DNA from 3 places in the Mesorhizobium sp. M0910 genome. Region 3 is predicted to be linked to each of the others. Evidence: predicted binding sites of a transcription regulator. Region 3 holds the regulator's gene; each other region holds the start of a gene.
What was found. The regulator PhoB, encoded in region 3, activates phosphate uptake and scavenging genes when phosphate is short. The targets are predictions, from matches to a motif close to TGTCATNNANCTGTCAT.

Region 1 (3,274 bases), on a different contig from region 3:
TTTGACTTCGGCCGGCGAGACGTCACCGCAGACGCTGATCGGCAGCGGTGTCCTGGCGCTGACCATCGACCAGGGCGCTCACACGCAGCGCTACCAGGGCATCGTCCAGCTCGACGGCGTCACACTTGAAGATGCCGCACGCACCTATTTCCGCCAGTCGGAGCAGATTCCGACCGACCTCCGCCTTTCGGTTGCCAAGCTTCTGACGCCCGGCGTCGGCGGTGCCCGCGAGCAATGGCGGGCCGGTGGCCTGCTGGCACAATTCCTGCCGCAGTCGGCGGAGCGTATGCGCGTACCCGACCTTCCCGGGGGCGACGGCGATCCGCGTGAGGAAATCCACGACCCGACCGACAATTCCTGGCAGGAGCTGCTGGCGCTGCTTGGTACTATTGAACCGACCGAGCTGATCGATCCGACGATCGGCGCCGAACGGCTGCTTTACCGGCTTTTCCACGAGCATGGCGTCCGCGTGTTCGGCGGCGTGCCGGTCGCCGACCAGTGCTCATGCTCGAGGGAGAAGATCCGCGGCATTCTCGAAGGCTTTTCCGCCGAGGAGATCAGAGACAGCACCGAGGATGGCAGCATTCACGTCGCCTGCGAATTCTGCTCGAAGCGATATGACTTCGACCCGGCGGAGTTTGCAGCGGCTGGATGACGGCGGTCAATTGACGGTGCGCCGCGTGCCCGGCAAATCGAGCGAGAAGGCGGGGATGGCGACGTCGAACGTCTCGCCCCGCTTGTTGCGCATTGTGTAGTGCCCGACCATGATGCCGGACGGGGTCGAGAGCGGGCATCCAGACGTATACTGATAGCTGTCGCCGGGGTTGAGTCCGGGTTGCTCGCCGACGACCCCGGGGCCGCGCACTTCCTCGACTTTGCCGGTACCGTCGGTAATGTGCCAGTAGCGTGACAGAAGCTGCACGAACTCATCCGACTGATTGTCGATGGTCACCTGGTAGCCCCAGACATAGCGGTTTTGCGGCGGATCGGAGTGATCCTCCAGATAGAACGGCCTGACCTGCACTTCGATGTTGCGGGTGACGGCGCTGTACATAAACTGCTCCAAAGCAATGTAGATGGAACTTTCGATGCTCAGCGCAGTTTGGTCAACGATGCGCAGCATCTTCTTGCCCGATCTCAAGCGCAGGTGCCGAAAAACAATGTCATTTGAGTGACACATGACAATGATGGTGTGCAGGCTTGTGCCGGACGACTCAGCGTTCTGTCGAATTGTTGAAAACGGCTGTCATGCGGCCGGCATTTCTGGAGTGACCAGATCTCGATGGAACCGACATTCGCAGCCGCCCTCCTTTCCATAGCCCTCCTTCTTTCAAATCTCGCCAGCATCCTGTTAGCTTCGCAGAAGCTGAAGCGACCAGCCAGTATTGCGCCGCCCGCGGCCAACGCGCCGCCGGTATCGATCGTCATCCCGGCGCGCGGCGTCGAGCCGTTTGCCGAAGAGACGCTGGAGCGCGCCTTCTCACTCGACTGGCCGCGCTACGAACTCATCTTCTGTGTCGCCCATGCCGACGACCCGGTGGTCAAGCCGATCACTGCCGCAATGGCGCGCTTTCCAGCTATTCGCGCCCGCCTTCTGGTCGGTGACGACCGCATCAGCGGCAATCCAAAACTCAACAATTGCGTGAAGGGTTGGGAGGCGGCGCGTTATCGCTGGGTCATCCTTGCCGATTCCAATGTGCTTATGTCGAGCGACTACGTCCAGCACCTGATGGCGGCGTGGCGGCATGACACCGGCCTCGTCTGCTCGACGCCAATCGGCTCGCGGCCGGACGGGTTCTGGGGGGAGGTCGAATGCGCCTTTCTCAACACGCTGCAGGCACGCTGGCAGTACGCTGGAGAGGCGCTCGGCCTCGGCTTCGCCCAGGGCAAGAGCATGTTGTGGAACAAGCCGATGCTCGATGCCAATGGCGGCATCCGCGCGCTTGCCGCCGAGATCGCCGAGGACGCCGCCGCGACCAAGCTGGTCAACGGGCTCGGACTGCGAGTCAATCTTGTCGCCTCTCCCTTCGAACAGCCGCTCGGCCGGCGCACGCTTGGCGAGATCTGGTCGCGGCAGGCGCGCTGGGCGCGGCTGCGCCGCGTCACCTTTGCACTGTTCTTTGCCCCCGAAATCCTGATCGGCGCGGCACCGCCGCTAGTGCTTGCACTGATCGCCGCGGCTGACGCCGGCGTCAGCCTGCCGGCAACCGCCATCGCCGTGCTGGTCGCGGCCTACCTGCCGGAATGCGCCTTGGCCTCGACCAAGGGATGGCACCTGTCGCCGCGCACGATCCCGGCGATGATGGCACGAGACCTGATGCTTCCCGTCGTTTGGGCGCGCGGATGGCTGAGCGGCGCCATCGACTGGCGCGGCAACGTGATGACTATCCAGACGAAGACTGTCGCGGAGCTGGAAGAGACCCCGTCCGGCGCCTGATCGGCACGTCCCCGCTGCCTCTGTTCGGCCAGCCCTTATCCGGCAACTCTCAGTGCCTGCTCGATGTCTTCGAGCAGGTCGTCGGCGTCCTCAAGGCCGACCGACAGCCTGAGCGTTCCCGGTCCGATGCCGAGCTCGGCGCGGGCTTCATCAGTCAAGTTCTTGTGTGTGGTCGTCGCCGGATGGGTGATCAGGCTCTTGGCGTCGCCGAGATTGTTGGAAATCAGCACGACGTCGAGTGTGTTCTGGAAGGCAAAGGCCGCCTGCTTGCCGCCCTTCACATCGAAGCAAATCAGCGTCGAGCCGCCCGACATCTGCTTCTTGACCACGGCCGCTTGCGGGTGGTCGGCGCGGCCGGGATAGATGACGCGGGCGATTTGCGGGCGCTCGGCCAGGAAATCCGCGATGCGGCCGGCACTTTCCGTCTGCTGGCGTACGCGTAGCGGCAGCGTCTCCAGGCCTTTCAGCAGCGTCCAGGCATTGAAGGGCGAGAGGCTGGGGCCGGTGTGGCGGAAATAGTCATGCAGGTTCTCGTCGATCCATTTCTTGTCCGACAGAACGATGCCGCCAAGACAACGCCCCTGGCCGTCAATATGCTTCGTGGCCGAATAGACGACGATGTGGGCGCCGAGCTGCAGGGGTTTCTGCTGCAAGGGCGTAGCGAAGACATTATCGACGATCAGCCTGGCGCCGATCGAATTGGCAAGTGCCGCCACGGCGGCAATGTCGACTACCTCTAGCGTTGGATTGGTAGGGCTTTCCAGGAAAAACAGTTTGGTGTTTGGCTTGACCGCCTTTTCCCAATTGGCGATGTCGGTGCCGTCGACCAGCGTTGCC
Region 2 (3,274 bases), on a different contig from region 3:
CATCGTCATCGTCTATTTCGACGGGCTGCGCCGCCGCGGCAAATAGACCGCCTCCCCACAACCGCCGGCCTCGCGACAGCAGAGCCGGCGGTGCCATGAACCGACTGGATTGAAGCATGAAAGCCGTCGTCTGCCGCTCGCCCGGCGAACTTGTCCTCGAAGATCGCCCGGCGCCTGGCGCGCCGCCCGCCGGCTGGGCGCTGGTCGCCGTCAGCCATGTCGGCATCTGCGGCACCGACTATCACATCTTCGAAGGCAAGCACCCGTTCCTCGCCTATCCCCGCACTATGGGCCACGAAGTTTCCGGCACCGTGATCGAGGTTGGTGAGGGCGTCGATCTGGCAATCGGCGAACCGGTGGTCGTCAATCCCTATCTCGCCTGCGGCAAATGCATCGCCTGCCGGCACGGCAAGCCGAATTGCTGCGTCAAGATCGAGGTGCTCGGCGTCCACCGCGACGGCGCCATGTGCGAGCAAATCCTGGTGCCGGCGCAAAATCTTTATCCGGCAAACGGCCTGTCGCTGGCCGATGCTGCTGCCGTGGAATTCCTGGCGATCGGCGCCCATGCCGTGCGGCGCTCGCTGGCTGATCCAGGTGCGCGCACGCTGGTCATTGGCGCTGGCCCGATCGGGCTCGGCACGGCGCTGTTCGCCCGCATCGCCGGGCTCGACGTGACGCTGCTCGACATGAGTGCGGGGAGGCTGAGTTTCGCCGAAAGCGAACTCGGCTTCGCGACCCTCGACGGCTCGCAGGGCGCTGCTGCGGACCTGGTGCGGCAAGCAACCGACGGCGACGGTTTTGACATGGTTTTCGATGCCACCGGCAACACCCAGTCGGTGCAGTCGGCCTTCGCCCATGTCGCGCATGGCGGGGCGCTGGTGCTGGTCAGCGTCGTCAAGGACGACATCGCCTTTTCCGATCCCGAATTCCACAAGCGCGAGATGATGCTGATCGGCAGCCGCAACGCGCTGCGTGCCGATTTCGACCATGTCGCCGCCTCGATCCGCAACGGCGCGGTGCCGTTGGCTAAGCTCGTCACGCACCGCACGACGCTTGGCGAAACGCCGCATGACCTCGCCCGCTGGGCGCATGAGAAGTCCGGCCTGATCAAGGCTGTCATTCAGGTCGGATGATGCCGGGGCTGGCGCATCTCAGAGCGCCGACAGTTTGAGCTCGATCCGCTCGGCCGGGAAGCGCGACTCCGAAAACTGGATCGGCTGACCGTCGGGCGTGACGTTGACGGCGACCGTCACCAGCACGATGGCGCCGGGCTGCAGGTCGAGGTCCGCAAGGTCGGCGGCATCGGCATGGCGCGCCGACAGCACCGTCGATTGCCGGAGATAGTCGCTGACGCCGAAGCGTGCCAGCGATGCGGTGATCGAACCCGTTTCCGCCATGGCAGCATCGATCCCGGCAAAGCGCCTGGCATCGAACCAGCCGGCAGCGCGGGACACCGGCATTCCATCGGCTTCGCCGCGCGTTTCCAGGCGTATCACGTCGACCCCCTTTGCAAGGCCTAAGCTCTCTGCGACACGACGGTTGGCAGGCTCGACCGATGACGCAAGCAAGGTGATATGCCGCTCGGACGCCTGTCCTTGCAATCCCTCCGAAAAGCGGGTGCGGGCGCCGATCGGATATGACAGCCGCCTGCGCGACAGCACGAAGGTGCCCCGCCCCTGCTCTGCCCTGAGCACACCCTCCTGCACCAGCGCTGCAATGGCGCTGCGGACGGTGTGGCGGTTGACGCCATAGCGCTCGGCAAGTGCCACCTCCGGCGGCAACGCCGCATTTTCGGGAAAATCGCCGACGGCAATCGAATGCAGGATCCGATCGGCGATCTGCCGCCACAGCGCGACACCGCTGCGCCGCTCGATGCTGTTGGCTTGTCCGATCATTTTCTGCCCCAACCTTTGCGCCCCCTCTTCTCGCCCTTGTCATGCACCCGTCATAGACACGCATTAGATAATAGATATAATTTGTATAATTGTCTATATCAATAGACAAATTTCAATGCAAGGGAGTGTTAACCATGCGAGGACAGGAAGCGCGCGATCAGGCTGGGCGCAAGGCCGTTATGGCAACGCTGGCGCAATCGACCAGCGACGATATCGTCCGTCTGTGGAACGAAGCCGGCCTGCCTTCTGAGGCGGAACTCCTGCGCGGCCCCGAAACCGGCCTGGTCACCGTGCGTGGCCGCATCGGTGGCGGCGGCGCGCCGTTCAACGTTGGCGAGGCGACGGTCACCCGCGCCACCGTCCGGCTCGCCTCCGGACAGGTCGGCCACTGCTATGCGCTCGGCCGCGACAAGCAGAAGGCAAGGCTGGCGGCAATCGCCGACGCGCTCTGGCAGGACCCGGCTCACCGCAACGAGGTCGAGGCCAGGCTCGTCGCGCCCTTGCGGACGGCACTGGCCAAGGCCCGTGACCAGCGCCGCGCCGAGACGGCGGCGACCAAGGTCGATTTCTTCACCATGGTACGCGGAGAAGACTGATGGACATCGTAACCCAAGCGATCGAAGGCGGCTTTGCCGATCCGGTGTTCGACGCCCAGACGGTCTTCCGGGCAGTGATGGACGCGATGGCGCGGCCGGGCACACTGCAGCCCCTGCCGGTCTTTACCCATCCACCGACGCCGCTGTCAGCCACCGCGGGCGCCATTGCGCTGGCGCTGTGCGATAACGACACGCCGCTCTGGCTCGACCCCGCCTTGCAGGCTTCGGCGACGGTGAAATCCTGGCTTGGCTTCCATACCGGCGCGCCGCTCGCCAACACCCCGGCCGACGCGCATTTCGCGCTGATCGCCACGCCGGCCGAGATGATGGCGCTCGACGGGTTTTCGCAAGGCACCCAGGATTATCCCGATCGCTCCACGACGCTGATCCTCGAGGTCAGCGATCTTGTCTCCGGCGCTCCGCTGCTGCTCGAAGGCCCGGGCATCGAGAAGACGGCGACGATCGCGCCGGCGCAAATGCCGCGTCATTTCGTCGAGCAATGGAAGCAGAACAACCAGCGCTTTCCGCGTGGCGTCGATATCATCCTCGCCACGTCCGACGCGATTGCCTGCCTGCCGCGCACGACGCGCATCAAGACGATGGAGGCGTAGGATGTATGTCGCGGTAAAGGGTGGCGAAGCGGCCATTCGCAACGCCCACAAACTGCTCGCCGACCGCCGGCGCGGCGATCGTTCGGTGCCCGCACTTCGCCTCGACCAGATCGTCGAGCAACTGGCGCTCGGCGTCGACCGGGTAATGAGTGAAGGTTCGCTCTACGACAGG
Region 3 (3,274 bases):
ATGTCGATCTACGAGAACATAGCATTCGGCGTCAGGCTCTACGAGAATCTCGGCAAGTCCGAGATGGACGGCCGCGTCGAGCAAGCGTTGAAGCGGGCCGCGCTGTGGAGCGAGGTCAAGGACAAGCTAAACGCCAGCGGGTTGAGCCTGTCCGGTGGCCAGCAGCAGCGGCTCTGCATCGCGCGCACCGTGGCAGTGAAGCCGGAAGTCATTCTGCTCGACGAACCGGCTTCGGCCCTCGACCCGCTGTCGACGGCCAAGATCGAGGAACTGATCGACGAGTTGCAAGCCGACTACACGATCGTCATCGTCACCCACAACATGCAGCAAGCGGCGCGCGTGTCGCGCCAGACCGCCTTCATGTATCTGGGTGAACTGGTCGAGTTCGACCGGACTGAGAAGATCTTCACATCGCCCCGCGAGAAGCGCACGCAGGACTACATCACCGGCCGCTTCGGCTGAGCCGTTCCGATCATGCATATGAGGACAGGACCATGGGCGAACACACAGTCGCTTCTTTCGACGAGGATCTCGAGCAGATCAGTAAGCTGATCCGCGACATGGCCGACCTCGCCGGTTCGATGGTCGGCGGGGCGACCAAGGCCCTGTTGAATTCCGACAACGTGCTGGCGCAGCGCGTCGTCTCCGACGACGCCATCATGGACGCGCGTCAACGCGAACTGGACGATCGCGCCATCACCCTGATCGCCAAGCGCCAGCCAATGGCTCACGATCTGCGCCATGTCGTCGGAGCGATCCGCATGGCCGGCGACCTCGAACGCATCGGCGACCTTGCCAAGAATATCGCCAAGCGTGTGAGCGCGGTCGGCCTCAGCGTCACGCCGCGCGACCTATCGCATTCCATCGATGCGATGGCGCAGCTGGTGCTCATCCAGGTGCAGGGCGTCATCGAGGAATATGCCGCAGGCGATGCGGCCGCGTTGGCCAAGCTGCGCGCCGCCGACGAGCGTATCGACGTCAAATACACGTCCGTGTTCCGCGAGCTGTTAACCTACATGATGGAAGATCCGCGCAACATCACCGCTTGCACGCATCTGCTGTTCTGCGCCAAGAATCTCGAGCGGATCGGCGACCATGTCACCAACATCGCCGAGAATGCGTATTATGTGCTGACCGGCGAGCAATTGCCCGTCAATCGTCCGAAGCAGGACGAAACGACAATGTCCGCGCCGGTGACATGATGGGGGTGCCCAGCCGATGATCGCACCACGCATAATGGTGGTGGAGGACGAGGAGCCGTTGGGCGTGCTGCTCCGCTACAATCTCGAATCCGAAGGCTACCAGGTCGAGGTGGTGACACGCGGCGACGAAGCCGAGATCCGTTTGCAGGAAAATGTGCCCGACCTTCTGGTGCTCGACTGGATGATACCGGCGGTTTCCGGCATCGAGCTCTGCCGCAGGTTGCGCGTGCGCCCCGAAACCGAGCGGCTGCCGATCATCATGCTGACCGCGCGCGGCGAGGAGAGCGACCGGGTGCGCGGTCTTTCGACCGGCGCCGACGACTATCTGGTCAAACCGTTTTCGACGCCGGAATTCATGGCCAGGGTCAAGGCGCTGCTGCGGCGCGCCAAGCCGGAAGTGCTGTCCAGCGTGTTGAAGGTCGGCGACATCGTGCTCGATCGCGAATCGCACAGGGTCTATCGCAAGAAGAGCGAGATCCGGCTCGGGCCGACCGAATTCCGACTGCTCGAGTTCATGATGCGGCATCCGGGCCGCGTCTTCTCGCGTAGCCAGTTGCTCGATAATGTCTGGGGCGAGACGATCTACATCGACGAACGCACCGTCGACGTCCATGTCGGGCGGCTGCGCAAAGCCGTCAATAACGGCCGCATGCCGGATGTCATCCGCACCATCCGCGGTGCCGGCTATGCGATCAGGGAAGATTGACCCGCCTGGTCAGGCGACGTTCTTTCTGACGCCGGGCCTCATTTGCGCGCCCGGCGCGAAAATCTCCTGGTCGACGAAGCTTAACGCCCGCATCGCGCAGCCTTCGCGGATCAGCGGCAATTCGTTCGGCTCGGTATCGAAGGAGATCGAGCCCGAGTGCTGGCCGCCGGCGGTCTGGGCGATTGCCTTGCGCAAGGCCGGCTCGATCAGATCGAAGGCAGCGGCACTGGCGCCGACCATCGCGACCGGTGCCGGATCGATCAGCGCGAACAGCGAGCCGAGACCGAAACCCAGCGCTTCGCCGGCCTTGCGGTAGGCCTCGCGTTCCGGCCCATCCTTCTCGCGCGCGCGGGCGGCCAGCGCGCGCATGTCGGCGTCGCTGACGTCGGCGATAGGTTCGCTGTCTTCGCTCATCTGCCTGGCGTTGCGCCAGATGGCATAGTTGCCGGCATAGGCTTCGATGCAGCCGCGCCGCCCGCAACGGCAGAGCGCGCCGCCCGGACGATGGATCATGTGGCCAAATTCGCCGCCCGAGGAATGCGTCCCGGTGAACAGTTCGCCCTTCAGCACAAGCCCCATACCGATGCCATGCGAAAGCAGGATGGCGATGAAGTCGTCGCGATAGCGATCCGGATTGCGCCAGCGCAAAGCCACCGCCATCATATTGCAGTCGTTCTCCACCGTGGCCGGGATGCCGAATTCGTCCTCCAGCATGTCGGCAAAGGCGATGTCGGTCTGCGGCGTGATCGGCGACCACAGCATGGCGCGTGCAGGGGAGTCGGTAATGCCCTGAATCGCCAGGGCGATGCGGGCGACACTGCGGACGTCAAGGTCTGGGTCCTCAAGCCGGCGCCGGACGATGGCCATGCATTCGCGGATCAGCTCGTCGCGCGGCATGGTCAGCGTGTCCAGCCGGCGCTGTTCCTCGGCGACCACCTGTCCCGCATAGTCGATAATGGCGGCCGACAGGAAATTCAGTGACAACACCACGGTCAGCACCGCCGCCGCTTCCGGGTTGAGGGCGAGGCCGACCTGTGGACGACCGCGTTTCAACGAAACGGGCTCACTTGCCTTGCTCTCGGCGAGGATGCCTTCCCGTATCAGGTCGGAGGAGATCGCCGATATGGTTGAATGACTGAGGCCGGTGGTGGCTGCGATCTCCGTACGCGATGGCTGGCCGGCCCGGCGCACCGCCGAGATCACCATCGCCCGGTTGCGCCGGCGCAAATCGTCATGGCGGATTCCGACCGACATCGTTTTGCTTTCCTCCCGGTTGCCGCGGCCGCTCATGAACCGGAAGCCGTCGGTAATGTCCGACAAATAGTGTCGGATGCGGCAAATAGTGTCAGATGCAGGTGGCGCTGTC

Region 1: NKH78_RS16750 (ceramide glucosyltransferase) is a predicted target of PhoB. The motif match lies at 1,162-1,178, and genes of this name have one in related genera.
Region 2: phnF (phosphonate metabolism transcriptional regulator PhnF) is a predicted target of PhoB. The motif match lies at 1,933-1,949, and genes of this name have one in related genera.

The regions. Positions count from the first base shown of each region.
Region 1 is NZ_JAMYNZ010000006.1:143,661-146,934, reverse strand. Features, by position in the region: gene NKH78_RS16760 (Hsp33 family molecular chaperone) at 1-655, shown strand, start outside; gene apaG (Co2+/Mg2+ efflux facilitator ApaG/CorD) at 662-1,054, opposite strand; gene NKH78_RS16750 (ceramide glucosyltransferase) at 1,283-2,437, shown strand; gene NKH78_RS16745 (O-succinylhomoserine sulfhydrylase) at 2,473-3,274, opposite strand, start outside.
Region 2 is NZ_JAMYNZ010000001.1:735,440-738,713, forward strand. Features, by position in the region: gene NKH78_RS03600 (ABC transporter permease) at 1-46, shown strand, start outside; gene NKH78_RS03605 (zinc-binding alcohol dehydrogenase family protein) at 117-1,133, shown strand; gene phnF (phosphonate metabolism transcriptional regulator PhnF) at 1,152-1,895, opposite strand; gene phnG (phosphonate C-P lyase system protein PhnG) at 2,030-2,491, shown strand; gene phnH (phosphonate C-P lyase system protein PhnH) at 2,491-3,102, shown strand; gene NKH78_RS03625 (carbon-phosphorus lyase complex subunit) at 3,104-3,274, shown strand, end outside.
Region 3 is NZ_JAMYNZ010000007.1:255,479-258,752, forward strand. Features, by position in the region: gene pstB (phosphate ABC transporter ATP-binding protein PstB) at 1-462, shown strand, start outside; gene phoU (phosphate signaling complex protein PhoU) at 495-1,202, shown strand; gene phoB (phosphate regulon transcriptional regulator PhoB) at 1,219-1,908, shown strand; gene NKH78_RS19530 (ROK family protein) at 1,918-3,162, opposite strand.